Regions from separate parts of the Pectobacterium araliae genome, predicted to be linked through region 3. Evidence: predicted binding sites of a transcription regulator. Region 3 holds the regulator's gene; each other region holds the start of a gene.
The links. The regulator Fur, encoded in region 3, represses iron uptake genes when iron is present. The targets are predictions, from matches to a motif close to ATAATAATGAGAACNACTATCAA.
Positions count from the first base shown of each region.

Region 1: the regulator Fur is predicted to act here: its motif matches at 8,482-8,504, upstream of AACH44_RS17750 (isochorismate synthase).
Region 2: the regulator Fur is predicted to act here: its motif matches at 5,909-5,931, upstream of fes (enterochelin esterase).

Region 1 is NZ_AP028908.1:3,913,057-3,924,078, forward strand. It holds gene AACH44_RS17725 (amino acid adenylation domain-containing protein) at 1-588, opposite strand, end outside; gene dhbA (2,3-dihydro-2,3-dihydroxybenzoate dehydrogenase) at 611-1,396, opposite strand; gene AACH44_RS17735 (amino acid adenylation domain-containing protein) at 1,402-4,545, opposite strand; gene AACH44_RS17740 (isochorismatase) at 4,542-5,417, opposite strand; gene AACH44_RS17745 ((2,3-dihydroxybenzoyl)adenylate synthase) at 5,428-7,053, opposite strand; gene AACH44_RS17750 (isochorismate synthase) at 7,050-8,246, opposite strand; gene AACH44_RS17755 (MFS transporter) at 8,578-9,840, shown strand; gene AACH44_RS17760 (TonB-dependent receptor domain-containing protein) at 9,922-11,022, shown strand, end outside.
Region 2 is NZ_AP028908.1:3,297,127-3,308,148, forward strand. It holds gene AACH44_RS14960 (amino acid adenylation domain-containing protein) at 1-4,159, opposite strand, end outside; gene AACH44_RS14965 (MbtH family protein) at 4,232-4,453, opposite strand; gene fes (enterochelin esterase) at 4,425-5,816, opposite strand; gene AACH44_RS14975 (TonB-dependent siderophore receptor) at 6,120-8,342, shown strand; tRNA gene AACH44_RS14980 (tRNA-Asp) at 8,514-8,590, opposite strand; gene dnaQ (DNA polymerase III subunit epsilon) at 8,762-9,499, opposite strand; gene rnhA (ribonuclease HI) at 9,453-10,019, shown strand; gene AACH44_RS14995 (class I SAM-dependent methyltransferase) at 10,039-10,749, opposite strand; gene gloB (hydroxyacylglutathione hydrolase) at 10,793-11,022, shown strand, end outside.
Region 3 is NZ_AP028908.1:1,357,789-1,368,810, forward strand. It holds gene nagE (N-acetylglucosamine-specific PTS transporter subunit IIBC) at 1-468, shown strand, start outside; gene glnS (glutamine--tRNA ligase) at 651-2,309, shown strand; gene fur (ferric iron uptake transcriptional regulator) at 2,373-2,822, opposite strand; gene fldA (flavodoxin FldA) at 3,151-3,678, opposite strand; gene AACH44_RS06075 (methyl-accepting chemotaxis protein) at 4,564-6,231, shown strand; gene ybfE (LexA regulated protein) at 6,375-6,656, opposite strand; gene ybfF (esterase) at 6,949-7,716, opposite strand; gene seqA (replication initiation negative regulator SeqA) at 8,000-8,530, shown strand; gene pgm (phosphoglucomutase (alpha-D-glucose-1,6-bisphosphate-dependent)) at 8,657-10,300, shown strand; gene AACH44_RS06100 (EamA family transporter) at 10,364-10,792, opposite strand; partial or broken gene AACH44_RS06105 (winged helix-turn-helix domain-containing protein) at 10,875-11,022, opposite strand, start outside.

The sequences.
Region 1 (11,022 bases), 2.1 Mb from region 3:
CCATTCGCTCATCTTCACCAGCCGCACGCGGGTGAGATCCCCCGCCGTGAGATCGAACGGCCGGCTGATTTCCGCTTTCACCTGCTGCTGCAAACACCCTTCCCGTTCGGCTTCCGGCAACAGTGAGAAGTCATCATGCTGTATCACAAACGGTTGATAGGCATCGATACGCTGCTCACCTTTGCCTTGTTCATTGACCACAAAACGGGTGCGCAAGCTGGCATGACGCTGCGCCAGCGCGTCAAAGGCAAACTCCAGCGCAGCCACATCCAGCGTGCCGGTCAGACGAAAGTAGACCGGCATATTGTAGAGGTGTGATTGCTCTTCGTACTGCTCGATAAACCACAGTCCGCTTTGCGATGATGACAGCGGGCCAGACGTCGCATTCTGCGGCGTGATGGGGCGCTCAAACGCCTGCTGCGCCGTCAGGCAGCGCACAATAGCATCTTTGTTTTCCTTAATCGTGCGCCCAATGTCTGCCGTGATCGCGTCTTTGTTGGACTGCGAAATCAGCTGCCCCTGTGCATTCAACGCCAGACGAACGCCCTGCCGTTCCAACTGTTTTAACAGCGTTACGATATCTTTCATGACTTATCACTCTCTTCGCAAATCAAGCCGTCAGCGTTGCCCCGCCATCCACCACCACGTCCTGCATGGTGATGTGGCTGGCCAGATCGGAAGCCAGAAAAACCACGGTATTGGCGATCTCTTCCGGCTGAGCGATCTTGCCCAGAGGAATTCCCAGTTTGTACTGGTCAGGAAAGCCCGCGATAGTGTGCTGCTCGGCATCCGCGCTGTGCCACATGCCGCGCTGCATCGGCGTATCCGTTGAGCCTGGCGACACCAGATTGCAGCGCACGCCGTAAGGCGCTAACTCCAGACCCGCACAGTGAGACAGGCTAGTGAGCGCCGCTTTCGAGGCACAGTACGCCGCCATTTGCATGCGGGGAACATGAGCGGCATTGGAGCCGACGCAGACAATCGCGCCGCGACGCTGCTGCTTGAAATGCGGTACCAGTGCGTTCAGCAGGTAAAACGCGCCAGAAGCGTTAACGTTAATGCACTGGTGCCAGTCGTCCACACTCAGCGCATCGATGTCGCCCAGACGCAGAATCCCGGCCGCGTTGACCAGAACGTCGAGCCCGGTTTCCGCCAACTGCTGGCGACACACCGTCGCCACGCTGTCCGGCTCGCTGATATCCAGCGTCACGCAAGTAAACGGACATTCCTGATCCGGTGTGTCCTGATGCTGGAATGCGCGATCGAAACCGATCACGTTCGCGCCCAGTGCGACAAACTGGCGGGCAATGCTTTCGCCAATGCCGCTCGCCGCTCCGGTTACCCAAATGGTCTTGCCGCTGAAATCAAACTGAAGAGGTTGTGCCTTGTTCATCATTTTCCCTACCACACCATTTCCACGCTGTTTTCGTCCTGTGACAGCCTGTCGTCCAGATAACGGCAGAAATCGCTGAGCTGGGGATGATCGAACACATCAGACACCTTGATGCTGACGGAAAATTCGGCAGCCAGACGATTAACGATCTGGATGGTCTGCAATGACTGCCCGCCCAGTTCGAAGAAGTTATCCCGCGATTGAATCCCCGACACGCCGAGGATCTGCTGCCAGATGGCGCTGACCCGATTCTCGGTTTCGCTGGCTAACGCCTGCGTCGGTGCCTCATCGTGATATTCCGCCAGCAGACGCTTGCGATCGACCTTGTTGGAACCGGTTTTCGGCAACTGGCGGAAGGCACGGTAATCGGTGGGGATCATCGCAGGCGGCAGCACGTTGCTCAGACGCTGCTTCAGCGCGCGTGCATCCATTTCGCCCGCTTTCGTCGCAACAAACGCCACCAGACGCCGCACCCCGTTGGGATAAACCATGCCCTGCACGCAGGCTTCATCGATATCAGGTTGTGCCAGCAGATGCGCCTCGACTTCCCCTGGCTGAATCCGATAGCCACTGATTTTAAATTCGTTATCCATCCGTCCGAGGTACAGCAGCCGCCCTTTTTCCAGCCGAACTCTGTCGCCGGTACGGTAAGCCGGAAGATCCTGATCACCCACCGCTATTTGCGTAAACGCCGTGTGTTCTGTACCGATGTAACCCGCTGCCAGCGTTGGCCCCAGCAGCACCAGTTCTCCTTCTGTCGCGGGGCGATCGCCCGCTGCCAAAATCAGCGCGTTGACGCCCGCCAACGGCAGACCGATAGGAAGCTGCGCCACATCGGCAGACTGCGTTTGCAGATCGCAACTGGTCGCCACCACCGTGGTTTCCGTTGGGCCATACGTGTTGATTAAGCGCAATGTGTTCGGCGCATGGCGTTGCCACTGCACCAGCTGTTCGGGGTACACCGCTTCACCGCCGATGATGATGGCGCGCAGTGCGGAAGGCATGGTCAGCGTGCCGGTTTTCAGCCCCACCACCCATTCATTCCAGAATGCCGTTGGCAGATCGAGCAGCGTAATCGCCTGTTCTTCAACCTGTTCGACAAAGGTCGGTATCGATTCCAGCATCTCATCGGTACGCAGCACCAGCGTCGCACCGCTGGTCAGCGTGGCAAAAATTTCTTCAATGCTGGCATCAAAATTAAACGGAGCAAATTGCAGCACGCGATCCGCCGCACGCAGGCCATAGCGCTGACGTGCCGCCGCCGTGAAGTGATCCAACGCGCTGGTGCCGATCTCCACGCCTTTCGGCAATCCGGTCGATCCCGATGTGAACATGACATAGGCAATCTGCCCGTCTCTCGCTTCCACAGGCGGCAGTGCGGCGGCCTGTGCGTGGGATGACAGAAGATGCCCCGCCAGCACGATCTCGCCGGAAAAGACCGACGCCAGCCGATGTTGATAATCCGCCTGCGTGACGATCGTATGCAGATCGGCAATCTGGATGATGTGCTGCTGACGTTCACGCGGCTGTTCAGGATCGAGCGGCACATACACCGCACCGCACTGCATCACGGCCAGCAGGCAAATGATGGTTTCAGGGCTACGGTTCAGCATGATGCCGATGCGTTCGCCGGGCTGAACGCCGCGTTCATGCAGCCCCGCGGCGACCTGACCGCTCAGATCCAGCAACTGCTGGTAGCTGTACTGTCGATCGCGCTGCGTCAGCGCCGGATGGTTCGGGTTTTTACGCGCCTGTTTGGCGATCGCCGTCAGAACCGGTTCGGCAAACGGCTCAGGCTCACGGCTGGTGATTAGCGCCAGTTCGCGTTCTTCTCGCAGCCAGCACTCTAGCAGTTCGCCACTGGTTTGCTGCGGCCGCGCCAACCAGCGTTGAAGCAGCGTGAACAGGGTTTCTTGCAGGCTGGCAAGTGCTTCTGCGCTGTAACAGGCTGGGTTAGCATCAAAATCCAGCACCGGGGTGCCATCCGATTTAAAATGGATCTCGATCGTCAGATCTTCTACTGGCCCGGCACTGATATTCAGCGTGCAGGACGACAGCGATCCGTAATTGAGCGGATGATCGAACGGCATGATATTGATCAGCGGACCGAAGAGGCGCTGTTCGCCGCCGACGCGGTTCAGATCGCGCCGTAAATGCTCATAGCGATAATGTTGATGACGACGCAGCGTGCGCTTGGTACGGGCAACCTGCTGCGCCAGTGTGACAAAGTCCGCCTGCTCATCCACCTGAATGCACAGCGGCACGATATTCATCTGCATGCTCGGCACCATCAGCGAGGCGGAATCGATACGGTTCATCACCATCAAGCCAAACGTCAGCCTGTCGCTACCGGACACCAGCTTAAGATGCGTCGCCAGCATCGCCAGAAACAGATCCGGCCAACTGATTTTGTTGCCTTCACACAGTGCTGTCAGCGGCTGCCAGAGATCCGCCGGCAACACACTGCTCTGGCGCAAAAAACGCGCCGCGATCGGGGCTCTCCTCTCGCTGAAACTGGCCGGTTCCGGCATCGCATTCAGCGTTTCCAGCCAGAAATCACGCGCCTGCGCCGTCTGCCCGCTGGCATCACGCTGCTGCTCTTCTTCCAATACCTCGCTGAACGGGTCGAATTCCGCCACCGCCACAGGTTGCCCCGCCGTCAGTGCAGTGTAAATCTGGGCGATGCGTTGAAACAGCATCGTGGTGCCAAAACCATCCAACGCAATGTGGTGAACGCAACTGTAGAGAAAATCGCGCTTTTCACCGCACAGCAGCGCAAAGCGGCAGGGCAATCCGTTCAGCAAATCCAGCGGCCGAGAGATTTCGTCACGCGCCCACCGGCGTATCGTCTGCTCTTCATCCGTCATCGGCGCAGGCAACAGTTCAACAATCGGCAACACACCGATCGGCACCGGCAATTGTGAAGCCACAAAACCGATTTCCGGCTGGGCGGCCTGTTCACCCGCAATTTCAACAAACTGGCAGTACAGGCACTCACACTCCATGACTGCCTGACGGATCGCGCTTAACATGGCTTCAATATCGATTTTGCCATCAAACGCGATGCACTCCGCCGTATTGAACGTCGCTTTATCATCATTCAGGGCATGACCTAACCACAGTCCGCGCTGCGCAACGCTCAAGGGCTTCATGATGCAGTTCCCTGCTGTTTTTCAATCAACGCCCACCAGGCATTCAGGCTAGGGTTACGCGCCAGATCGACAAAGCTCAGCGTGACACCCTGATTGCGCCATTCGGTCAGCAGCGCCATCATGCGCACCGAATCCAGACCGTAGTCGATCAGGTTTTCATCTTCATCGAACTGATCTTCATCTTCGTCGATCAACGTCAGCAGATGTGCTCTCAATCCTTGTTTCGTCAGTGCCTGTGCCATTTTCGCTCCTGTGAGTTCTGCCGTGCTAACCACCTGTCCGGCGCGCGTCGCCACATATTTCAGCGCCATCTGGTGTTCCTGAAGTGAGAAATCCGCGACCGCATCGCCGACCATGAAGGGCTTGATGTCGCGCATGAAAGCATCTGTCGCGGTAATCATGCAGCCGATATGCGCGTAAACGCCGCAGATAATCAGTTGATCTTTACCCATCTCCTTCATCATGGATTCCAGCGGCGAACGATGGAAGGCGCTATAGCGCCATTTCACCAGCACGGTGTCGTGCTCATCCGGTGCCAGTGCGCTCACAACACGCTGCTTTTCGGGGTGATTATTCAGCCCCGCGCCCCACATGTCGTTCAGCAGCGCACGGTCGGCTGCGCTTTGTGCGTTCGGCTGCGCGGTATACACCACCGGAATCCCCTGCGATTTGCAGTAGGCTCGTAACGCCGCAATGTTCTCAATCAGTTGCTGCGCCAACGGGCTGTCCGCGCCATAGAAATTCACGAAATAGTCCTGCATGTCGTGAATCAGCAGTACCGCACGCGCAGGTTCAAACGCCCAGGAAACCTTGTTGTCCGGGAAATCCTGTGCGCGCGGCAGGGGATACGAAGCAATAGAAGGGATTGCCATCACAAAATCCTTATTTATTTTGAGTGCTAAGTTGGGTCTGAATGCGCTGACGGAGTGATTTCTTATCAATCTTGCCGACGGGTGTAACGGGCAAGGTGTCGATCATCTCGAAGCGGTCTGGCAGTTTGAATTCAGCAATACCCTGATTGCGAAGATATTTTCTTAATGTGATGGCTTTCAGCGTAGGATCGCTGACCACCAGAAAAGCGCAGCTCTTTTCGCCCATAACCGGGTCAGGCATGGACACCAGCGCGGCATGGAGAATGCCGTCATGCTTAAGCAACAGGTTTTCGATTTCTTCGGCAGCAATCTTTTCACCGCCGCGGTTAATCTGATCTTTCTCCCGTCCGACCACGCGCAAATAGCCCTCTTCAGTCATCTGCACCACATCACCCGAGTGATAGAAACCTTCTACGTCGAAAGCACGGGCATTGTGTTCTGGGCTGCGGTAATAGCCACGGAAGGTGTATGGCCCTCGCGTCGCCAGCAGCCCCGCTTCGCCTCTCGGCACCGGATTACCGTCCATGTCTAACACCTTCACTTCATCGTCCGGGCTCATCGGGTAACCTTGCGTGGTGAAGGTATGTTCATCGCTGTCATCCAGTCGGGTGTAGTTCACCAGCCCTTCCGCCATACCGAGCACCTGCTGTAGCTGGCAGCCCAGCACCGCTGGAATACGTCGGGCAACGGTTTCACTTAACTTCGCGCCGCCCACCTGCAAGATTTTCAGGCTACGCAGCGCGCCGCCAAATTGTTCGGCGGCCTGGATCCACAGCGCGGCGGCAGGCGGCACCAGCGAGGTCATATCGATCTGGTGGCGTTCAATCAGCGGGAAACAGGTCATTGCCCCCGGATCGGGCGCCAGCACGACGCGTCCACCTGCGTAAAACACGCCGAGCGAACCGGGCGAACTTAAGGGAAAGTTATGTGGAGCAGGCAACGCGCATAGGTAGCGGGTGTGTGGCGTCAGCTCGCAAATTTCCACGCTGCGACGCACGCTGTAGTAGTAATCGTCATGGGTGCGAGGAATCAGCTTCGGCGTACCAGTGCTGCCGCCAGAAAGCTGAAAGAAGGCCACTTGCCCCGGCGCGGAAGGCTGATATTGGCTGACTGAAGCACGCGGTTGCAGCCACTCCGTCAGACTGTGCCCCAGCGGGCTGTCGCCGAGCATCACCACCGTTTGCAGGCGGGGAACCTGCGTCTGTAGCCGATCCAGAAATTCACCGTTGCCAAACAGCGAATGTTCGGCCGAGGCGATCAGTAAGCGTGGTTCGATCTGCGTGGCGTACGACAGCAGCTCCAGCTTGTTATGGCTGAACAACGCGTTAACGGGCGCGACGCCAATTTTCAGCAGCGCAAAAAAGGTCAGGTAAAACTCGGCCACGTTCGGTAACTGCACCAGCGCGGTGTCGCCACTGCGCAGGCCGCTTTCCGTCAAGCGCGATGCCAACGCGGAAGCCTGTTGGTCCAGTTCCCGATAGCTCCACTGACGTTCACCGCACACGACCGCTACCGCATCTGGTTGCGTCGTCAAATGGCGTTCCCAGACGTCCGTTAACGGCAGGCCAACCCAGTACCCCTTGTCGCGATAACGCAGTGCCAGTTCCTCTGGCCAAGGCGTAAATTCAATGCTCATAGTCCATCCACACCTGAGTTAAGCCCAAACGCATTCAGCATCGTGTTTAATTTGGCGGCGGTTTCAGCCCATTCCTCCTCGGGGACGGACGCCTCAACAATGCCCGCACCGGCAAACAGGCGGACTTTGTTGTGTTTGATGGTGCCGCAGCGAATCGCGATCGCCCATTCACCATCGCCGTTGGCATCACACCAGCCGACGATGCCGCTGAATACGCCGCGATCGTGCGGCTCCAGCTCGGCAATCAGCTGACGCGCTTCCTGTGTGGGGAAGCCACACAGTGCGGGGGTAGGATGGAGCTGGCAGGCGACCTGAAGCGCCGTCATCTCTGGGTTCGCCAGCTCACCGCGGATAGCGGTAGACAGGTGCCACATGGAGGCGGTGTGCATCAACGAAGGTGCCGATGGAATCGTTAACGACGCGCACAGCGGCATCAGGCGTTGGCGAACGTCATTCACCACCAGCTTATGCTCGTGCTTATCCTTGCCAGAATTCAACAAACGCTGGCTGTTCAGGTAGTCCAGATGTTCATCGCTCATCCGTCGTGCCGAACCCGCCAGCGGATTAGAGACAATCACACTCCCCTGCTTACGCAGCAGTAGCTCCGGGCTGGCACCCAGTAATACGGAACCATCCGGCAACGGCAGTGAGAAGTGATACCCCCCCGCATTCTGTACCATCAGGTTATTGAGGATCGTCTGAGCCTTAACGGGCTGGATCAGCTCAATGTCCAGAATACGCGACAGTACCACTTTGCTCAGTTCCCCACGGCGGAAGCGTTCAACCGCCTCAGCCACGATGGACTTGAACTGGCATTCGTCTGGGACGCTGTTTAACGTTAGTGCGGTAGGGCCCGCAGCCGTGTGCTTACGGGCACGGCTGACGAGTTCAGATTTCGTCGTAACGGTATAACTATCAGGGATATAGAGACAAGACGGTTGCGTGGTATCAAAGGGAATCGCCCCCACAACAATAGGCAGCGACTGCCCTGCCTGACGCGCTCGCTGGAATGCCTGCACGATTGCAGGACTAAGCCTGTCATCGTGCGAGCCAGGAACACAAACAGGGGACGAAATACGTTCAAATAAGCCTGAAGTAGAAAGGCTTTGGTGTTCCGATACATATAAAAAAGCGGTCTGTTCTGGATAGGTTAGCCCGCTAAATGTTTCAGTTTCTGTAATCAGTGTATCCACAAGACAGCTCCTGCGCTCGCAAATTAAATACCAATGATTATTAAAATCATTATCATTTATACCAAGCACAGTTAACCTACACTGAAGTAACGTGTTCGGTCAATCCTTCCACAAAATGGTTATTCCCTCCCATTAGTTGAGGGTTATATTAATGTTAATCAATTTTACTGTTCATCTTTCACAACCATTAATGATTAGCAATAGAAATGCATTGATTATAAAACCCACCTCACAAATGATAATGAAAATACTTATCATTTATTGTCAGGAGAATTAAGCTGCGCTAAACTGCGCCAATATTTTACTAATTGTGTCTAAATGTGAGACCGTCATGGATGAAAGCATGTACCGCCAGCACACCCGATCCGTTGTGCATCTGGCGTTGCTAATCAACATGCTTTCTCTCGGTAGCCTGATGATGGTGATGCCACTAGGCCCCGATTTCATCAGCGCGCTATCGATGGATGCCAAGAACATCGGCTATATTAGCGGCGGCGCAACGTTTGCCTCCGCCATCGTCGGCTTCCTCGCCGCGCCTTATCTGGATAGATTTAACCGTAAACACGCCCTGCTCGTTCTGCTGACGTTGCGCTTCGCCCTGACGGCTGCCTGCATGTTTGCCACCAGCCAAACCCATCTTTTGCTGCTGTTTATTCTGGCAGGCTGTGTTGCTGGCCCGGCATCTGGCGTCTTGATGGCGGCGGTTGTTGATATCGTGCCGGCCAACGAGCGTGGAAAGCAGTTGGCCTATGTCGGCATGAGCTTTTCGCTCGCGGCGATTGTCATCATGCCGCTGTCACTGGAGTTGGCTCACCGTATTAACTGGCAAGCACCGTTTTATACGTTCGGCCTCGGTGGTCTGCTGTTGGTATTGCTGGTACTGTGGCTGTTTCCTTCTATGCCACCGACACGCCGGACTCAACAAGGTCTTTCTCCTGGTACCGCGTCCGTTTCCGTATTAAACGACCTGCTGGCATCCCCCATTTTCCTATTGGGGCTGACGGTGATTTCGCTACAAATGTTCGGACATTTCCTGCTGATCCCTCATTTCTCCAACTATTTTCAGTTCAATCTGACTTTCCCACGGGATGATATTTCCCTGCTCTATCTCTGTGGCGGGCTGGCAAGCATGGTGACCATGCAATTGTGCGGCAACCTGTTGGATCGAGGATATGCCAGCCAGACGATCGTAGTCACAACGCTGCTGCTGGCCGTTGTGATTCTCTGCGGTTTCGTTTTGCCTTTTTCACTTTCCCTGTATCTGGTGTTCACTCTGTTCATGGCGCTCAGCGCCGCCCGCTCCAGCAGCACGCTGGCAATTACCGCCGGTATTCCGCTGCCGCATCAGCGCGCCGCGTTCATGTCCTATCAGGGAACCGCAGCCAACGTTGCGTCAGGGTTGGCCAGCGTTGCCTCAGCCGCTTATCTGAGCACCTCCGCCGAGGGGAAAATTGACGGATTCTCACAGCTTGCCGTGGCCAGCACCGTATTTGCGCTGGTCGCTATGCTGCTGACCATGCGCTTGATTCCGCAGTTGGCTGAGCGCAGCCGAAAGATGGCCGCACACCAAACGGTACAGGTTACAGAGCAATAAACCGAGTAGGTCGGCAATACACGCAACACAGTGAGTTACTTACGGGGATGTTTTTTTCTACTCTTTGATGGGGTCTTTGACATGCAGCTAAAACCGGACAGTCGTTTTTCACATCATCATTTTCCACACAGCAAGGTGTATCACGCCCTGCTGGTGACCGGATTATTGGCACTACCTGCACTCGCTCAGGCAGAAAACGCGGCAGATGAAAAAATCGTCGTGACAGCAACACAGACGAAACACACCACGCTGAGTGCTCCCGCCAGCGTCTCTGTCATCACCCGCGCCGAGCTGGAAAAGATGTCAGTGAATAACGTTTCCGACGCCATCAAAAAGCTGCCGAGCATTAATATTAACCCTTCTACCAGCTATGGCCGTAACGAGATCAAAATCCGTGGTATGCGGGCAGACTACACGCTGCTACTGGTGAATGGTCGACGTATCAACACCCAAGAATCACTCGCAACTGATATGGGGAATGATTTCGATCTGAGCTCCATTCCTATGTCGGCGATTGAACGTATCGAAGTCATTCGCGGCCCAATGTCTTCCTTGTACGGTGCCGACGCGCTGGGCGGTGTGGTAAACGTGATTCTGCGCCAGCCGGGTGAGAACGTTACCGGTGAACTCGGCTATAACTTTCAGGCACCGACCGAAGGTTCCGGCGGTGACCATAATCGTCTGAATGGCTACGTCAGTGGACCATTGGTGGAAAATACGCTGCTGGGCAGCTTGATTGTGGATGGTGGCAAACGTGACGCCTGGCGTACCGAGCAATCCAAGAATCGCAACTCAGATGCCTTGGAAAAACGCGATAACTACAGCGTACTAGGCAACCTGACGTGGTTGATCGATTCTCAGCAGAGCCTGGATTTTGATGCGACTTATACCAAAGATGACCGCTTCGTCGATTGGAATAACTCTGGCGCAACAGCTCACAACACACAAAAACTTGATCGCCTCGGTCTGGGACTCACGCATAACGGTAGCTGGGATAATTTCGATACGCGGCTGCGCTACTACTACGAAAATATCGATTTAATGGATAATTCTGAGCTTAATAAAGGCATTGCCGATATCACTCAGAATAATCAGACGGTTGACGGGCAAATATCTGGCTATCTGGGCGATCACCTGCTGACCGGCGGCGGCGAATACCGCATCACATCGCTGGAACACAGC
Region 2 (11,022 bases), 1.9 Mb from region 3:
TATCTGGCACTGCGCGTAAGACGTTTTTCACTGCGGTCAGCATATATGCCGGGGTAGTGGCATCCGTGTTATCCCAATTGAAACACACCGGATATTCTGCCGTTAGCCACCCTACAGTCCGCCCCAGATCGAACCCTGCCTCATCGCTACGCCCATGAGACTCCATCATGACTCGCAGCGCACGTGTCTGATAACAGCGTGAACACGCCATCCCCAGTGCAGTTAATAGCACTTCATCTACCGTGGCGCGATACTGTTGCGGCAAATCCACCAGCAGCGCGGTCGTCTGTTCCGCGCTCAGCAAACGCCGTTCCACTTGCTGCGTGCTCTGCCGATCGCGTGCGGGATCCAACCGACGGGCGCCCAACATACGCACCTCGTCGCGCCACATCGCCTGCCAAAATGCCAGCTCACCGCGTCGGTGTGATGCCGTCGCTAAAAGATGTGTCGACCATCCCATCAGTGAGTACTCTTCCTCAGCCAACGTGATGGGGCGCTCAGCCATAATCGCCTCCGCCACGAGCCGCAATTCATGCAACAGTACCCGCCACGAAATGCCATCGACCACGAGATGGTGGATCACCAACACCAGTCCACACGCCTGCTCACCATGCCGTAGACGCGCAGCTTGCATCATGACGCCAGCCTCTGGTTTGATCTGGTGAGAGAGCGCCGCTAACGCCGCTCCGGCACTGGCGTCTTTATCTTCTTCTATCGACCAATCACGGCAATACCGCCCATCTGGCGCAGGTTCACTGATCGTCAACGCGCCATCACAAACCCGTGCCGCTAACGCGGGGTGGGTGTTAACCAACACCCGCAACGCCTGTTCTATCTGTTCGAGTTGTAATGCTGGAGGAACCTGAAGATAGACCCCATGTGAGAACTGCCGCTCAATACCGTGTTGAGCAAACCAGCGCACAATAGGTAATCCGTTTATCACGCCCTGTCGTGGAACACTCGGTTGAGATGGCGCACACTCAAGCGGCAACATCGTTTGCGCCATTCGTTCTGGGATGCGCTGAGCAAAAATATCTTTTGCTCGTAGCTGCCAGCCAGCCCGACGCAGCCGAGAACCAAGCGCCATGGCCGAAATGCTATCGCCCCCCAGCGAGAAAAAGTCGTCATCCACGCCGATATTCTCCAGCCCCAGGATGGCTGCCACGGCCTGACAAATTAACGCTTCCTGCTCATTGCCTGGCTGACGTCCGCTGTTTGGCAGCGCACTGAATTGCGGTTTAGGCAACGCCTGACGATCAATTTTTCCATTCACCGTCAGTGGCAACGCCTCCAACACAACCAACAGCGACGGCACCATGTAATCCGGTAAACGAGCAGCCAATTGTGCCTGCAAGCTAGTGACAATATCTGGCTGTGAGCGAACCGCCGCATCCGGCACCGAACAGTACCCAACCAGCCGATAGGTGACACCATTCGGTTCGGCAATTACGACCGCCGTACTGACCTCTGGTAATGCCACTAATGCGCTTTCAACTTCACCCAACTCAATGCGGAATCCCCGCACTTTAATCTGATGATCCACGCGGCCGATAAATACCAACTGCCCATCCGTTCGCCAGCGCATCACATCACCCGTGCGGTACATCACGTCACCAGCCTGAAACGGGTTGGCGACAAAACGTGCTGCGGTAAGATCCGGACGTCGCAAATAGCCGCGCGCAATACCCGTACCAGAGATGTATAACTCCCCTGCCACCCCAACGGGTACGGGTTGCAAACGATCATCCAACAACCAGGCGCTCGTATTGGCAACTGGGCGACCAATTACAGGTTGATCGGCAACCTGAACATTCGCTCCCAGCGTGTCAATGGTGTACTCAGAAGGCCCGTAATAATTATGGAACTCAATTTCCGGGTGTTGTCGTATCCGCTGCCATAAAGACGGCGTAGCGGCTTCTCCCCCAAGCATGATGAATGCGGGTTTAGGCTGCTCGTCATCCAACAATCCACTATCAACCAACTGTGAAAAGAACGAGGGGGTGATATCCAACAGGTCAACCGGCAGTTGACGCAATTTCTGCACCAGTGCCCAGGAATCGCGCCGTTGATCCTCATCAAAGACGTACAGCTCCGCGCCTAGAATCAGGCAAAACAGCGGTTCCCAAGAAGAGTCGAATGAAAATGAGACGGTGTGTCCCGCCCGCAGGCGGCGACCATGAGAGTGGAAAAAGCGAGTGATTGCCGGACCAAACAGCTGCTCCCCATGCGATATCAACAGGTTGAGCAGGCCACGGTGCGTACTCATCACCCCTTTTGGCTTGCCGGTAGAACCTGAGGTGTAGATCATATAAGCGAGATTTTCACCGCACAGCGGTTCCCGTCGCTCGGTATCCGTTACGGGATGTTCCGGCAGCATGGCACAAAGACGGCGCGTCTCCTCATCGTCCAGACAAACAGTTACCGTCTGCGGCGGCATATGAGAAGCGACCGCCTGATGGGTCAGCAACAAAGCCGGACGAGCATCTTCCAGCATCAATGCCATACGTTCCGGTGGATAATCCAGATCCAAAGGTAGATAAGCCGCGCCGCTGGTCAGCACCCCAAAAATAGCAACTATCGCGTCCACAGAACGAGGGACGCCGATCGCCACCACATCCTCCGTACCGATACCGCGCGCGATGAGCAACCTGGCAAGCTGCGTCACTCGCGTAGACAATTCGCGATACGTCAATCGCTCATCACCGCAGGCCACAGCGATCGCATCCGGTTGCCGTGTGGCTTGTTGCAAAAACAGATCCACTACCGTGGTGATCCCTTTAGGTAGTGGCAGCGTTGCTCCTTGTCCCCATGCCGCAATACGCTCTTTTTCCTCTGATGGCAGCAAGGACACGTCTGCAATCTCTGTTTCCGGCAGAGCCACCAACTGTTGTAACAAGTATGCGATGCGTTCCGCATGCCATTGCAGTGTCTGTTCGCTATAGCGCTTCGGGTTCGCCACCAGCGTCAGATGCAGTTGCTCGCCCAATCTGCCGAGTTCAAATTCCATATCCTCGACGGGTCCCATCGCCAACGCATGTGTAATGGCCGGAGTCCCCTCCAGCATCAAAGCATCCTGATATATCTTGAAGTTGATCACAGGATCATACAGTCCTTCGCCGCCAACCCGTCCTAAATCACGCCGCAGTTGCTCCGCTTCATAGCGTTGATGACGCCTCACGGTCTTTATCTCAGTAGCAAACATCTTATCGACTTCGGCCAGTGTCATCGTCGGGCGCAGAGTCAGTTGCAACGGCAATACATTCACCACAGGACCAGTCACGCACAGCGCTGCCGAACCGATACGACGCATAAAGGGGAAACCGATAGACAACGTCGGCTCACCACTCATGCGATAGAGATATATCGCCAACGCTGCCATCACGACCTCTGCCGATGGCGCGACACTGATATCCACTTGCTGCTGCAACGAGCGTAAGTCAGGTTCGGCGGGTTCACACATTTCCGTCGCCAGCGATACCGGAGCCGGCAAGTCCGCCGCGTGTTGCTGCCAGAACTCAGCGGATCGCTGATATTCAGGTGATGCCAGCCAGTCCTGATACTCCGCAACGACGGGAGCGAATGGCGTGAATGGGCTAGCCGCAGGCGCTCGCCCTGAGCGTAGCGCGTTGTAGATATCGACGATGCGTCGGGTCAATGCATCGAAGCTGAAACCGTCCAACAGCAGATGATGGAAACGCTGATACCACAACCAACGTTCTGGCGCATTGCCGACTTTCATCACGACCTGACGGTACAGGGGCTGCTCGCCATCCGCCGGTAAATCGGCGACTAAATCTTGATGAATCAGTGCCCATGCCTCTGCTTCGGCCTCAGCCTTCGCGCTTAAATCCCGCCATTCCGGCGCATGGATCAGGGGATGGCGCGGCAAGTGCTGTACAGGCTCACCATCATCGTTAACGACAAAACGGGCATGAACCGTATCTGCTTCCGACAGCCCTTGCCGAATAGCGCGATCCAGACAATCTCGATCGAGTGGACCGTTCAATTCAATGGCATGTGCCACTGTAAAGTCATGACGAACTTGGGCTAATTGCTCGGCAAACCAGATTCCTGGCTGTGCCGCAACCAACGGTAATTGCAGAAAATCAGCTGACAGATCAGAAGAGGCAGAATCAAACACTACGGATGTCTCAGACACGGTACAGTTCCCTCAACGGTGCTTTCCCGAGTGGTCCGAAACCGAACACTCGGGGAAAAAAGCATAGGCGCATTAGCGCGCGTCGGCGTCTTGCAGGCTGGCCGGACGCATGTCCTGCCAGTGTTGTTCGATGTAGTCGATACAGACCGCACGAGACTGCGGACCGAACACCTGTTGCCACCCAGCGGGCGCCGCGACAAACTGTGGCCATAGGCTGTACTGGCGCTGAGCGTTGATAAGAACCAAAAACGTAAGCGTCTCGTCATCAAACGGATTTTGTTGTTCCTGACTCATCGCTATCTCCTGTTATTTTGTTGTCAGTAGAAATTGTTATGTTGTCAGTAGAGGCCGAGTTGTCTGCCAGGTCGGCTAACAGCCAGCGCAGACCATCGATCAGACCACCACGCCAACACAGGGCATCATGCCCACCGGAATAAATGCGAAAAAACACCTGGTGCCCCGCCGCCATCAGTGCCTGATTCATCTGCTGATTAACGAAACAGATATCAGCCTCGCGATCGCCAGCCTCCTGAAAAATCACCAAGGGTTTAGCCGCGGGACCTTGCTGCTGGACCTCTTGCACCAGCCAGCCGGGCTCCAGAACCTCACGCTCGTCAAAACGGGTCATCAATTGAAAATTTGGCCACCAAAAAGAACCGGACTGCGTCAACACTCGTCCAAAGCGCTGCGGCCAATGCAATCCCGCATAAAGTGCAGACAGGCCACCATAGCTCTGCCCAACGATCAGGGTACGGTCAGGGTCATCACTAAACGTGGCAAGGCTGGCCGCTAACGGTAACAACTCCTGCTGCAAGGCCAGCCAGAAATCGGCATTGCAGGGGAGTTCCTGCGCACGGTAGTTGCCATCGATCGCATCAATAAAGAGCCAGACGGCAGTGGGTAGATTTCCCTGCGCCGTTTCTACTTCAAGCGCCATGGGAAGCGGTAGTTCATCAACCCACCGTTGCCCATCCAACACAATAACCAACGGACGGGATCCCGGCTGAACACGTTCTCCGTTGGTATAAAGCCAGACTCGTCTCTCATTGCCGAGTCGCTCGCTACGCCAGTGAAAAAGCGTCATGCATGGAAGTCTCTCCCGTTCGCCTTTCCCTTCATCCCAAGCACACCATGCACTCTGTTCAGGGGCATTGGGCATATGTGCCACAGAGTGGTCTCCTCCCACACACGTGATAAGAGGCTGATAAGGGTTAAGCGGATCGGAAATCGCGCATGCAAACAATGAACACCACCACTGGCACTGCTGTTGGCTACGCTGTTCCTCATCACCCTGAAATTCAGGGGGGAGTTGTTCGTGAGTGATGGGGATCAGGCTATAGCCGCCACGCCATGTTGCCGGAATCACCACGGACCAGAACCAGACATCTGTACCGCTCAGTCGTTGCAGGCTTTGTGGGGCTTCACTGTGGTGGTTGGTCACACCATTGATATCGACGTACACCTGTTTAATCGGAGAATGCTGTTCATCACCGTGCGGGTCACGCCAGAAAAATGCCATTTCCACTTGCTGAGGTGTTGTCGACGGAGCGACAACGGGTGTGCCGACAGCCGCCAACCGTTTCCACCAGCACACCGTTCCTACCTCAGATGAAGACAATAGCTCGGCGATAAAATTGGGGCACTGCATGACTGGCATAACTCTCCCTGAACGTGCGTTTATTTAAACAAAATCATTACAAATACTAATCAATATAAAAACAAATCCGCTTTGAATAATGACAATTACGAATTGTATTGAGAATTATTTGCATTTACAATAATATGCTTTGGTCATTTATTGCAATGTACAAATCAACACCAATGCGCTCCCCCTCACAATGGAAGTTAAAAAAACAAATAAATTCAGGAAATTAAAACAATAAATTCAAATTAAAAATCGTTAAAAGGTAATTCCATCAACCACAAGCTAAAAATATCTTTCTGATTAAGGGATGAATGTATGTTGACCATGAAAAATAAAACATTAGATAAACCAATCAATGAGTGTATAAAAACTTACCGCCTTCCTCTCGTGTTAACCTCTTCGATATTCCTCATCTCTGTTGCTCAGGCTGAAGAGAAAACGACACCGCATAACGACGTGATCCTCGTGACAGCCAACGGGACAGAAAGCGTCACCGCTCCGCTAAAAGGGTTCGTTGCGAAAGAAAGCGCCTCCGGCACCAAAGTCGCCACACCGCTGGTTAAAACACCTCAGGCGATTTCGGTTATCACGCGAGATCAAATGGATGCACAACACGTCGATTCCGTCGCCGATGCGCTAAACTACAACAGCGGCACGGTGACAAGTTATCGTGGTTCCTCTAACCGCAATGATGAAGTGATTGTTCGCGGCTTTCGCTACGCAGCAAAGTATCTGGATGGGTTGAGTTTCGGATTAAGCGGACAAGATGGTGGTTTGGGGAAAATTGATCCCTGGTTTCTGGAACGTGTCGAGGTAGTACGCGGTCCGGCCTCAGTACTCTATGGTCAGGTCAACCCCGGCGGGCTTATCAGTATGACCAGTAAACGCCCCACCGCTGAGACCATCCGTAAAGTGCAATTGAGTACAGGGAATCAACATCTGGGTGAAGCTGCATTCGATTTCGGCAGTGCGCTCAATGATGACCAAAGTCTGCTATACCGGCTGAATGGTATCGGCAGCACTAAACATGAATTTATCAAGAATTCAAAACAAGAACGTATCGCTATCGCGCCATCACTGACTTGGCTACCAAATACTGATACCAGTTTCACGCTCATGACACTGTATCAGAATGATCCCGAAGCAGGTTTCCGCAACTTCCTGCCCGCTTACGGCACAGCAATCGGTACCACCTCTGGCTACATCCCTTACCACATGAACATTAGCGACCCTAACTATCATCGGTCAAAACGTGAGTTAGCCTCCATCGGCTATATTTTCGAGCATGCATTTAATGATGTTGTGTCATTCCAGCAAAATGTCCGCTATTCACAGTTGAAAGAAAAATATAAATATTTGGTGTATACCATCGGCGGCAGCGCGACCAGCAGCCATATCAACCTGCGCCAGCAAAAGGAGGAAGCCAAGACCGATGAAATGGGGATCGACAACCAGTTAAAAGCGCAATTCAACATCGGCAATGTCGATCACACGTTGATTGGTGGATTGGATTACAAAGCTCAGAAACGGAATACCACCATGCAGGTTAACCGTAGAGATCAGTACGACTACGACTGGGCCAATCCAAGCCACAACGTCGGTTACCTGCTACCCGATAGCCAACTCACCTTGATAACCGATGACCTGAAAAAAATAGATCAAGTCGGGATCTACTTGCAAGACCAGATCGAGTGGAACAACTGGAATCTGCTGCTATCTGGACGCCATGACTGGAGCGAAATCCGTAGCACCGACCGCACCAGTAGCTCATTCAAGCAACAAAACAATAACAAGTTTACTGGTCGAGCCGGTCTGCTATATGCATTCGATAACGGGATCTCACCCTATATTAGCTACAGTACGTCGTTCGAACCGAATGTGGATTCTGGCGCACCAGGCACCGACCCGTTTAAACCGACAACCGGTGAACAAAAAGAAGTGGGTGTAAAATTTCAACCGAAGGGCAGTGACACAATGTTGACCTTGTCACTGTTCGACATCACCCAGAAAAACTTATCCTCTTCGCGTTATTTCCCTGAGTACGACCGCAACTACAGTGAACAGATTGGCAAGGTGAAATCAAAAGGGGTAGAAACTGAGCTGCGTTCCCAGCTTACACCAGAGTTCAGCCTGCTGGCTGCATACACCTACCTCGACACGTTAACTAAAGAGAGCCACACCGCAGGTGAGGTGAACAAAGCCATGCCAGCGATTCCACGCCATTCCGCCTCTGCATGGGGGGAATACCAATTTATGAATGGAGTGTTGCAAGGCTTAAAACTGGGTACGGGCGTACGCTACATGGGCACCACTTATGGCGATAGAAAGGAAGGTTATAAAGTTCCGCATTACACGCTCTATGATGCTATGGCGAGCTACGATTTAGGCACCGCATCACCCAGCCTGAAAGGTGCTGAAGTGAAATTGAATCTCAACAACCTCACCGACAAACACTATGTTGCATCATGCAGCAATACAGAAGCCTGTTTTTACGGTAGTGGTCGCAGCATCATAGCAACCGTCAGCTACAGTTGGTAATGTCCACATTGTCACCCTGAAATCGGGGTGGCAAGTTAATGCGACAACAGCGGGGACATCCCCTCCAACTCAGCAAGATGCACTGCATCGAGACGAAAAAAAACCGCACATCCATAAGGATATGCGGTTTTTTCATCCATACGTGGATAAATACACGATGGAATAAATAAGTGGCGGAACGGACGGGGCTCGAACCCGCGACCCCCTGCGTGACAGGCAGGTATTCTAACCAACTGAACTACCGCTCCACTCATGCTCACTGAGCGGGATGAATACTAAGATGATGGCACTATTACGTCAACGCTTTTTATAACTAACCGCTTCTGTTTGCTTATAATTTCAGCTTAGTGATGGTTCTCTCACCCACTCTGTGACCGTCCTCTCCATTTCTCAACACCAAGAACGGAACGCTGCCGATATTACTCAGCCCGCCACAGGCAACTACCGCCTTTTTTCACAATCAAATCCAGACGCTGTTCATGTGCTAACAGTTCAGCATCATCTGCGTAAAGCACCTTCAATGCCGACTGAGGGCGAACAATTCTCTGGATCGTTTCGGTATTCTCACTCTTTTGCTGCGTTTCACCTTCCATCGAAAAAGTTAGCGACGTTTGGCCACCGGTCATCGCCAGATAAACTTCAGCCAGAATCTCGGCATCGAGCAATGCGCCGTGCAGCGTACGCTTGCTGTTATCTATTAAATAACGATCGCAAAGCGCATCCAAACTGTTCCGCTTACCAGGAAAGATTTTCCGCGCCATAAACAGGCTATCGGTGATCTTACAGAATGTTTCCGTCTTAGGAAGATCCCGATTCAGCAATCGAAATTCATAATCCATAAAGCCGATATCAAACATCGCGTTATGAATGACCAACTCCGCGCCACGGATAAAATCAAGGAAATCATCCGCAATATCCGCATACGTCGGTTTGTCAGCAAGAAACTCATCGCTGATACCATGTATGTTATAGGCCTCTGGGTCCACTAAACGGTCGGGTTTGATGTAGACGTGAAAATGACGGCCAGTCAGGCGGCGGTTAATCACCTCGACCGCACCGATCTCGATAATTTTATGCCCTTCGTAGTGAACCCCCAGTTTATTCATACCGGTGGTTTCTGTATCGAGGACGATTTGTCGCGTAATTTCAGTGCTCATCGTTTTCGTTTATGTCAGACTTGCCGTTTTTACCATGAGGGAGAGTCTACCAGAGATGCGCAAACAGGTAGAAATTTTCACCGACGGATCTTGCCTCGGTAATCCCGGCCCCGGCGGTTATGGCGCCCTGCTGCGCTACAAGCAGCACGAAAAAGCGTTAAGTGAAGGCTATCGTCTTACGACGAATAACAGAATGGAGCTGATGGCCGCAATTGCAGCGCTTGAAACACTGACCACCGACTGTGACGTCGTACTCAGCACAGATAGCCAATATGTTCGTCAGGGGATCACCAGTTGGATTCATAACTGGAAAAAACGTGGCTGGAAAACCGCCGACAAAAAGCCCGTCAAGAATGTCGATCTCTGGAAAAGGTTGGATACCGCGATTCAACGCCATTCCGTGCGCTGGGAATGGGTAAAAGGACACGCCGGACACCCGGAAAACGAGCGCTGCGATGAGCTTGCTCGCGCCGCCGCCAGTGCGCCAATGCTTGATGACACTGGCTATCAGGCTGAGTAAATCACCGTAGGCATCGATCTCATCTCCGATATATCTTTGTTGCGCCCACCGTGCGGCGCACAGACGCTTTCTGCAACCGCGCTCTCATCGGCGTGAACGTCAGCGGAATAGTTCTCTTTCGGGCAATAATTAACGTCAGGCACCCCAGCATCGGAATATGTTTATTCAACTTCCCCTTATTCCTTCGCCATGGTGTAACGTGAAAGTGAGTCCGATGAATAACCTCATAGTTCAGTAGTCCCAGCCAGTCCGTGATGCGCATTAGAGTAAACATACGACTGCAATAGGGATGCTTTTTATTCAGCCGAGGGATCAGTTTGCCAACGCCAACCAAACTGATCGGATTAAATGTACTCAGAATTAACCAACCATCGTCGATCAAGACGCGATCAACCTCACGCAAAACACGATGCGGATCCGACGAATAAGACAGCGTTTGGGCAAGTAAGCAGGCATCAATCGATTTTTCAGAGAAAGGCAGTTGATGGGCATCAGCCACGACCTGAAGATTATCACCATGCGGAGCAACGTTAACCTGATGCGCGATTGCGCACTCTGTCACATCGATTTCTGCACTCAGCGCCCCTATCTTGATAAGGTGAAAACCAAAGAGTTTTGGCCACCATGGCAACAAAGCCAGCTCAAGCGACTCGCGATAAAACTGCCCGCAGGTGATATCATCCCATGAATCAGGAGCCACAATGGTCTGAGGAATTTGTGCCGATTTCATCTTCTGTTCTCGTCCTCAGGCAACTAGAAAAAAGAGGTGATGAATGAATCTTATCAGTATCCCCGCACTTCAGGACAACTACATTTGGTTATTGAGTAATAAAGACAAGCGTTGTGTGATTGTCGATCCGGGTGAGGCGTCCCCCGTGCTTAATTCTCTCGAACAATACTCACTTTTTCCCGAAGCAATCTTACTCACTCACCACCATAACGACCATGTCGGGGGCGTTAACGAACTCCTCAAACATTACCCTAACCTGCCTGTTTTTGGGCC
Region 3 (11,022 bases):
GGTTTGGTGGACATGGTGCTGTCTTCGCGTAACCCGCTTGCCACTCAGTGGTACATGCTGCTCGCACAGGGGCTGGTATTCTTCGTCATTTACTATGTCGTGTTCCGTTTTACCATCACGCGTTTCAATCTGTTAACGCCGGGGCGCGAGTTGGCAGTGAGCGGTAGCGAGGCCGATGGCTATGACGTGATTAAGGCATCTTCAGGTAAGAAGTCAAACGATACAGCTGAATTGGCACAGGGGTATTTGCAGGCGCTTGGTGGCAAAGCCAATCTGATTGGTATCGATGCCTGTATCACGCGTTTGCGTTTGAACGTGGCTGATTCCTCTCTGGTTGATGATGCACTGGCGAAACGTCTTGGCGCGGCGGGTGTGATTCGCCTGAATAAACAAAGCGTACAGATTGTCGTGGGTACGCAGGCTGAATCGATCGCCACTGCGCTGAAAGCCGAGTATGACAAAATATAATAGTATGACAAGGCGTAATATAATGGCGGTGGTGGTGTAACGCCGTGTCATGTCGATGACATTAAGGGGGGGGAGAGCAATCTCGCCCCTTTTTTTCGTTATGAATAATTAACGGTTGTTTCCCAGCGTAGCTTGTTGGATCATTGTCGGTTATACGTCGTTTTAGCATTGAGGAATGAAGAATGAGTGAGGCTGAAGCCCGCCCGACTAACTTTATCCGTCAGATTATTGATGAAGATCTGGCCTCCGGTAAGCATGATCATATTCAGACGCGTTTCCCGCCAGAGCCGAACGGCTATCTGCATATTGGGCATGCCAAATCTATCTGCCTGAATTTTGGTATCGCGCGTGACTATCAGGGGCAGTGCAATCTGCGTTTTGACGACACTAATCCGGTAAAAGAAGATATCGAATACGTTGAGTCGATCAAACGTGACGTCGAGTGGCTGGGTTTTTCATGGAGCGGCGACGTTCGCTATTCTTCTGATTATTTCGATCAACTGCATGCTTATGCGGTTGAGCTGATCGGTAAAGGACTGGCTTACGTTGATGAACTGACGCCTGAGCAGATCCGTGAATACCGCGGCACGTTGACGGCACCGGGCAAAAATAGCCCTTACCGCGATCGTACCGTGCAGGAAAACCTGGCGCTGTTTGAAAAAATGCGCAACGGCGGGTTTGCTGAAGGTACAGCCTGTTTGCGTGCAAAAATCGATATGGCATCGTCCTTTATCGTGATGCGTGATCCGGTGTTGTATCGCATTAAATTTGCCGATCACCACCAGACCGGTAATAAGTGGTGCATCTACCCGATGTATGACTTCACCCACTGCATTTCCGATGCGCTGGAAGGGATCACGCATTCGTTGTGTACGCTGGAATTCCAGGACAACCGCCGTCTGTATGACTGGGTGCTGGATAACATCACTATCCCTTGCCACCCACGTCAGTACGAATTCTCTCGTCTCAATCTCGAATACGCGATTATGTCCAAGCGTAAGCTGAACCAGCTGGTAGTGGAAAACGTGGTTGAAGGCTGGGATGATCCGCGTATGCCGACCATTTCAGGCTTGCGTCGTCGTGGCTATAGTGCGGCATCCGTCCGTGAGTTCTGTGTGCGCATCGGCGTAACGAAGCAGGACAATAACGTGGAAATGGCGGCGCTTGAATCCTGTATCCGTGACGATCTGAATGAAAATGCTCCGCGTGCGATGGCAGTGTTAGATCCGGTCAAGGTCGTGATCGAGAATCTGCCAGCCGAGCACGAAGAGTTTGTGGCGATGCCAAATCATCCGAACAAGCCGGAAATGGGCTCACGTCAGGTCGCATTCAGCCGCGAAGTTTACATCGATCGCGCTGACTTCCGTGAAGAAGCTAACAAGCAGTACAAGCGTCTGGTGTTGGGTAAAGAAGTGCGTCTGCGTAATGCCTATGTGATCAAAGCCGAGCGCATTGAAAAAGACGAGCAGGGCACCATTACCACGATCTACTGTAGCTATGATGCGGAAACGCTGAGCAAAGATCCGGCTGACGGCCGTAAAGTGAAAGGTGTTATCCACTGGGTTTCTGCGGCGCATGGCGTTCCAGCGGAATTCCGCTTGTACGATCGTTTGTTCAGTGTGGCGAACCCTGGCGCGGCGGAGGATTTCCTGTCGACGATTAACCCAGATTCACTGAAAATTACGCAAGGTTTTGTAGAAGCAAGTTTGGCACAGGCAGAAATAGAGAAAGCGTATCAGTTTGAGCGTGAAGGTTACTTCTGTGCCGATCGTGTTTATTCCAACACAGAACATCTGGTGTTTAACCGAACGGTTGGTCTGCGCGATACCTGGGTAGGCTAAGGCCACGAGGTAGAAGATAAAAATAAAACCGCCTCGGCGGTTTTATTTTTTGATGCGGTCGATTTATCGCGTGGAATCGTGCAGAGTTTCGTCTTCTCGACAATCCCCTTCACTGCAATGCCCATAGAGATACAGACTGTGGTTGGACAGTTTAATGCCGTGTCTTTCTGCGATCTCGCGCTGACGCGCTTCGATAGATTCATCGCGGAATTCAATGACTTTGCCACAGTCGAGGCAAATTAAGTGATCGTGATGATGCTGCTGCGTCAATTCAAAGACGGATTTGCCACCTTCAAAGTTATGACGGGTTACGATACCTGCATCATCAAACTGGTTGAGTACGCGATAGACGGTCGCAAGACCAATCTCTTCGCCCATATCAATCAGTTTCTTATATAAATCTTCCGCACTGACGTGATGGCAGACAGGATCCTGTAGCACTTCCAGTATTTTCAGTCTTGGAAGAGTGACTTTCAGGCCGGCCTTCTTTAATGCGATATTGTTGTCAGTCATGCGGGTTTAGTCCTGTTGCTTACTTATCAATGGAGGCTGCCTAGCCTATGACATCGGTCGGCTCAAAAAATGTAATTGCGTCTCAATTATAGAACCGCGTATGCAAAATGAAAACAAGGGAATGTTAACAATATTGTCCCCATTCATACTACTGATATACACGCAGTCCGTTGTTGATGAATGAAGAAAGAGTGAAGCACGTATAAAACCGATGGGATTATTGTACAGGTTTACTGATAGAAGTTAAAAAAATGTATCAATTATTATGAAAGGTTTTACCTATCAATACTATTTTGGCCCTGATCGAAACTATCAGGGCCAAAATGGCTTAGCCAACCAACTCTTTCAGATTCAGTTCATCGCTGATTTGTTTCACCCACGTCGTTACACGTTCGCTGGTCAGTTCAGGCTGACGGTCTTCATCGATAGCCAAGCCGATGAAGTGATTGTCGTCGGCGAGTCCTTTAGAGGCTTCAAAGTAATAGCCTTCTGTTGGCCAGTGACCGATAATCGTCGCGCCGCGAGGTTCAATAATGTCACGAATGGTGCCCATGGCATCACAGAAGTATTCCGCATAGTCTTCCTGATCGCCGCAGCCAAACAAAGCAACCAATTTCCCCGTGAAATCAACTTCTTCCAGCGACGGGAAGAAGTCATCCCAATCGCACTGCGCTTCACCGTAATACCAGGTTGGAATACCCAGCAGCAGGATATCGAAACCTTCTAGGTCTTCTTTGCTGCTTTTGGCGATGTCATGAACATCAGCAACGTCGGTGCCTAACTGTTGTTGAATCGTTTTGGCGATGTTTTCCGTGTTGCCCGTATCACTGCCAAAGAATATTCCGATGAGTGCCATGAATTGAATAACCTCTTGATTCCTAATGGTATGGTGTAATATTTCACCCATTTATCTGTTAATAATAACAGACACTCACATCGGGAGAAACTCGTATCGGTAAGGAGGCGTAAATCAAGATCGCGTGAAATGCGAAGGTAAGTAAGAAAACGAAAATATCTCTACTGATACTGAATTCCCTATAATCAATGTGGTCTATGTTATCGTCTGAGATTACGGATATATTTCTTTAACATAGCGGCGGCTATTCATTTGTAACGGTACTTCATTTTTTATGAATGTGCTTTTTATTTTATGATTTATTCCGCTTGTAATTAAAAGCAGGCTTTTGTTTGTGAAGAATAAAAATCACGGAGCGGTACATTATTATTCGTGGGAATTAAAATACTTACAAAAGATAATGTTTTTATAGAATTGAAAATTTGTAACATTTCGCGGGAACATTCCTAATAAAGGAAGATAAGAATTATAACTATTTACAGCTGAAACGATACAATTTTAAAGGGGAAATTTTAGCTTTCTGATGTTAAAGAATAAAATGAAATTTCATTCAAATTACTTTTCCATCTGATCGCCTATCCATGCCAACGCACGTAGGACGTGGTCGTGCAGCACATGCGCTTGCAACCCTATGATTAAAAACCTTATATTTATAAAAATAGAATAATGTATTATCCGTGCGAAAAATTATATTAATAAATATAGCAAGAATGCTAAATATTCTCTGTATTTAGCCGATGAGTTAGCGTGGTTTTTGAGTTTTCAACTCGGTGAAATGTGAACGCTAGGGAGAAGTGACCTGTTTCATGGTGTGAATTTTCTGATACATATCGGTTGATTAGCGATAAAAATCTTTTCAACCATTTTCCTGATTTGGAGTGAGCTATGGGACTTATTAAAAATATTGCCATCAGAACCGCTATGCTATGGGTGCTGGGCATTTTTTGTGTTCTTTGGGGCGGCGTATCAATATATACCATGTTCTCTTTTAAAGAGATGACGGCGACCTCGAAAACCAGCACCTTACTAGTTCAGAACATGAACTTTATCAACCAGGGCAACGATCAATATTTCCGTATGGTAACCCGTTTGGCGCGTGCGGTTGATGCTCGCCGCAGCGGTGATAATGCCACTGCGGATAAAGAGCAGGCTTCTGCACTTGTCGCGCTGGATAAACTGAAATCTGATTTGGTGGCGTTTAATGCTATCGATCACGCAAGTCTGGACGATGCGCTGGTGCAGGCTGTCAGCCGTGACTGGAATAATCTGGTTGTGCAGGGCGTTGAGCCACTTTATCAAAAGGCTGCTGCCAACGCGCTGGATGACTACCAAGATCAGGCCAAAAACGTTGTGCCGCCATTGAGCCGTCAATTTGGTGCTTCGCTCTCTGCATTCAGTAACGCCAGTGCGGAAAAATTCGCTGCGGCGGGTGTCCGTTTTGAACAAATCACCACGGTTGGACAGAACATTGTGCTGAGTGGCTTGGTTATCGGCCTGATTATGTTGTTCCTGACCGACCGCTATCTGGTGGTGTGCCTGGTTCGTCCATTAAACGATCTGCGCTATCACTTTAGCGTGATTGCTTCCGGCCATCTGGGCAAGCCGATTCTGGACTTTGGTAATAACTGTGTGGGTCGTTTGTTCCCACTGCTGCGTGAAATGCAGGGGAGTTTGGCCAGTACAGTTAGCACGATCAGAAACAGCACGGATTCCATCTATCAGGGCGCTTCTGAAATTGCCGCGGGTAACAACGATCTGTCTTCACGTACCGAAGAACAGGCTTCTGCGTTGGAAGAAACCGCAGCGAGCATGGAGCAACTGACGGCGACGGTGAAACAGAACGCCGAAAACGCCAACCACGCCAGCCAACTGGCATTACAAGCCTCGACAACAGCGAAAAAGGGCGGTGAAATCGTTGAAAACGTGGTGAAAACCATGGCAGAAATCTCTGGCAGCTCGAGAAAAATTGCAGAGATCACCACCGTGATTAATGGCATTGCTTTCCAGACCAACATTTTGGCGCTGAACGCGGCGGTAGAAGCGGCGCGTGCGGGTGAACAAGGCCGCGGATTTGCCGTTGTGGCGGGCGAAGTACGCAGTCTGGCGCAGCGCAGTGCGCAAGCGGCGAAAGAGATTGAAGGGCTGATTTCTGAATCGGTTCGCTGCGTGGACACCGGCTCCAACCTGGTTAGCGATGCCGGAGACACGATGCAGGATATCGTCCGTGCGGTGACTAACGTGACGGATATCATGGGAGAAATTGCGTCGGCATCGGAAGAACAGAGCAAAGGGATTGCACAGGTGGGTCAGGCCGTGGCGGAAATGGACAGCGTAACGCAGCAAAACGCCGCGTTGGTTGAACAGGCCTCGTCAGCTGCCTTGTCGTTGGAAGAGCAGGCGGCGCTGTTGAACCAAACTGTGTCGCTGTTCCAACTGTCCGATACGCAATCAGGGCTGCAAGTGGCGGCAAAACCGGTGCAGAAAACGCAGGCGATTACCCCGCGTGCAGCCAAAGCGCTACCAGCCAGTAACGACAACTGGGAAAAATTCTAAGCGTCGTTTTAGCCTGAGATAGCGAGTTTACTCTTGGGTGAATGTTCAGGCGGTGTCAGAAATGGCGCCGCACAAGATGTGATGCTATGTTATATAAATGCTGCGTTATATAAACACCGCGTATAACTATCGGGTTACGCCAATCAGGACTGCTGTTCGGCCAACTGCGCGAGCAGCATCTCTTCAATCAATTCACTGCGGCTAATGTTCCGCTGTTCAGCAAGGCTGTTCAGGATATCGACAGCGTCGCTATTAATCTTTAATTCGACACGGCGCAAGCCACGCACTTTATCGCGACGTAGTTGATTACGCTTGTTAATTCTTAGTTGTTCGTCACGTGTGAGCGGATTGGTCTTGGGGCGGCCCGGACGACGCTCATCTGCGAACAGATCCAGTGTAGTACGATCCGTTTGTTCTTTTGCCATAAGTAATGATACTGCAAGGTATTCGGATCAAAATACACCGAGCTGCCCGTTCCGTCCTACAGATAAAATCGATGCCTACTCTCACTCTGCAATAGAATTGTCAGGGCGCGGTTTGGCTATCTGTTGAACATGCTGGGAAATTACGCGTGCACTTTGATGAAGTGGTTACAATGACTTGTGGCTGAATCAGCCGTCCCTCTACTGCGAGCGCCATCATACCCTAGCCGCACTGGCGGCGACAACGGTTAACTGCCCCTGTTGCCATGAATCCGCCTGTGTGAGTATGGTCTGGTTAATTCATGTCCAGAAAACGGTGGATAGCGCGCAAAACCGCATCGGGTTTTTCTGAGTGAACCCAGTGACCTGCTCCGCTGACAACATGCGCCCGCGCAGACGGGAACTGACGCAGCAGTGAATCGCGGTAGCGATCGTCCAGATAGGGGGAATCGCCGCCGCGAATGAACAATATTGGCCCTTGCCAGGCCGGAACCTCTTGCCAGCCAACAATGTTTTCGTACTCATCCCACAAGACCGGTACGTTAAAACGCCATTCTCCCTGCTGGAAGGATTTCAGCAAAAACTGAATCACGCCTTCTTCTTTTATGTGTTGGCGCATGAGTGCTGTCGCTTCGGTTCGTGATGTCAGGCCCGCTTCCGTTACAGCACGTAGTGCGGCGAAAATGGTGTCGTGGCGGCGCACGTGATAATCCACTGGCGCGATATCAATCGCGACCAGCTTGTCCAGTCGTTCGGGAATGAGCGCGCTGAGCGCCATGGCGACTTTTCCACCCATCGAATGACCAATCACGATAGCGCGTTCGATATGCAGCTCATCTAACAGTGCCAACACATCCTCCGCCATGGCGGGGTAGTTCATCTGTGATGAGCGTGGTGATAAACCGTGGTTACGTAAATCGATTTGCAGGATGTCATGCGTATTTTGCAAATCCCGCCCTAATACACCAAGGTTATCGAGTGTGCCAAACAGGCCATGAATCAGGACAACAGGACGTTTATCTGTGGGCTGGTGCGCATAAAGCCTACGATGATTCAATTTCATGGTGAAGTTCATTCAGAGAGACATGGGCTTAGGGTATCATGACTTTAGAAGCAATGTTGTCACTGAAGGAATGGTAAGGGACACGTATAGCTACTTGAATGGATGTGAAAGGCATTGGGGCATCGTCTGACTTTTGGTATTGTCCCGTTATGCCGCTGTTCGATAATGTTTGAACGCCTGTATAATCCTTTTGATTTGAGTCATCTACCCATCGATGTCGGGTTGCAGAAGAAAACGTCTCTGTAATTTGCACGATAATGGGTAAAAACAGCACTGGATAAAGATGAAAACTATTGAAGTCGACGAAGAGCTTTATCGTTATATTGCCAGCCACACACAGCATATCGGTGAGAGCGCATCGGATATTTTACGGCGCATGCTGAAATTTACTGCTGGGCAGCCAGTCACCACGCCAGCGGTAGAGGCAACGGCAACGTCTCAGCCCGCCGCTGCGCCAAGCCCGCGCGATCGGGTACGAACCCTTCGTGAACTGCTGCTGTCGGATGAATACGCCGAACAGAATAAGGCCATTAATCGCTTTATGCTGGTTCTGTGCACGTTATATACCCTATCGCCGCAGGAATTTGCTTCTGCGACGGAATCGCTCCATGGCCGTACCCGAGTCTATTTCGCGGGCGACCAACAAACATTGCTTCAGCATGGCACACATACAAAGCCTAAACATATTCCAGGCACGCCATACTGGGTGATTACCAATACGAATACCGGTCGTAAACGCAGCATGGTTGAGCACATCATGTTGACGATGCAGTTCCCTGCGGAACTGACAGAAAAAGTGTGCGGAACCATCTAATCATCTATCTATTCCCTAAATCATTCGAGTTGCGTGAAGCCAACGCACAGGCAGTTCGAAGAATGAGGGGAATAACATTAACCACTTATCTAACTACACTAACTACAGCGTTAGGGAGAAGCGCCAATGGCTAATCACCCAAGGGCCGGACAGCCTGCCCGGCAGAGCGATTTGATTAATGTGGCACAGTTAACGTCACAATATTATGTGCTGCGCCCAGAAGTCGGCAACACAGCGCACGCGGTGAAATTCGGTACGTCTGGCCATCGCGGTAGCGCGGGGCGTCATAGCTTTAATGAACCGCACATTCTGGCAATTGCGCAGGCGATTGCTGAAGAGCGTAAAAAGCAAGGCATCAGCGGCCCGTGCTATGTAGGTAAAGACACGCATGCGCTCTCTGAGCCTGCATTTATTTCCGTGCTGGAAGTGTTGGCTGCCAACGGCGTGGATGTGATCGTTCAGTTGGATAATGGGTTTACCCCAACGCCAGCGGTGTCTAACGCGATTCTGGTTCACAATCGTCAGGGGGGGGCGCTGGCGGACGGCATTGTAATTACGCCGTCCCACAACCCGCCGGAAGATGGCGGCATCAAATATAATCCGCCGAACGGTGGCCCGGCAGACACCAACTTGACCAGCGTGATTGAGACGCGCGCGAATGCGTTGCTGGCAGATGAACTGCGTGATGTGAAGCGCATCACGCTGGATCAGGCCTTGAAAAGCGGACACGTCCACGAGCAGGATCTGGTTCAGACTTATGTAGAAGGTCTCGCGAGCGTAGTGGATATGGCGGCGATTCAACGCGCGGGTCTGAAACTGGGCGTTGATCCGCTGGGTGGTTCCGGTATTGCCTACTGGCAGCGCATTGCAGAACACTACAAGCTGGATCTCACGCTGGTTAATGACGCTGTCGATCAAACATTCCGCTTTATGTCGCTGGATCACGACGGCGTGATCCGTATGGATTGCTCGTCAGAATTCGCCATGGCCGGGCTGCTGGCGCTGCGTGACAAGTTCGATCTGGCGTTTGCCAATGATCCTGACTATGACCGGCACGGTATTGTCACCCCGGCAGGGCTGATGAACCCGAACCACTATCTGGCGGTGGCAATCAACTATCTGTTCCAGCACCGTCCGCAGTGGGGGCAGTCTGTTGCTGTCGGCAAAACGCTGGTATCCAGTGCGATGATCGATCGCGTCGTGGCTGATTTGGGCCGTAAGTTGGTGGAAGTTCCCGTTGGCTTCAAATGGTTCGTTGACGGTTTGTATGACGGCAGCTTTGGCTTTGGTGGTGAAGAAAGCGCGGGGGCTTCCTTCCTGCGCTTTGACGGCACGCCGTGGTCGACGGACAAAGATGGCATCATCCTGTGTCTGCTAGCGGCGGAAATTACGGCCGTGACGGGTAAAAACCCGCAGCAGCACTACGATGAGCTGGCACAGCGCTTTGGCGCACCGAGCTACAACCGTATTCAGGCGTCTGCGACGCATGCGCAAAAAGCGGTGCTGTCCAAATTGTCTCCTGAACAGGTGGCAGCCAGCACGCTGGCGGGCGATCCGATTACCGCACGCCTGACTGCTGCTCCGGGTAATGGAGCGTCGATTGGTGGCCTGAAAGTGATGACGGAGAATGGCTGGTTTGCTGCGCGTCCTTCCGGCACGGAAGAAGCCTACAAGATTTACTGTGAAAGCTTCCTCGGGGTGGAACACCGCGAGCGCATCGAGAAAGAAGCGGTAGAGATTGTCAGTGCAGTACTCGCAACGGCTAAGTAAGTGAAAAGGGCGCTGCTTGCAGCGCCCTTTTAATCTTGTGCAGCGATAAAACGTAGACTGTATTTATCCCAAGGCAACAAGTAACGCTCCCACAGAAATCAGTGCCACACCGGCTCCTGCCATCAGCGAAATTTTTTCTCCCAGCAGTATGACTGCCAGCACGACGGCGAAGACCACGCTGAGCTTATCGATCGGTGCGACCTGTGCGACGTTGCCGTTCTTCAACGCGACAAAGTAAAACAGCCACGATAGCGCTCCCGCGACGCCGCTAAGTACAATGAACAACAGCGCTTTCTTATTCGCGATAACTTCACCGACCAGCGTCAGCTTACCTTGCGCGACCACGACACCCACCAGAAAAAGTGCCATGATGACGGCACGAATCGCGGTCGCGGTATTGGCGTCCAAATTTTGCAGACCGATCTTGCCAAATATTGCGACCATCGCGGCACATACCGCGGACAACAATGCATAAATTAACCAACTACTCATGACGACGGATTCCTGAAGAAAAGGCAGGCGCGTGCAGCGGGAGGGATCCTCCACGGGCATAGCCTGATACAGGAAGATGATTTTACGGCATAAATCGATAACCGATAGCGGTTTCAGTCAAGAGATGGCACGGTCTTGCCGGGGTGGCGCTTTCCAGCTTCTGGCGCAGATGCCCCATATAAATACGCAAATAGTGGCTGTGCTCGACGGCGTTTGGCCCCCAGACCTGG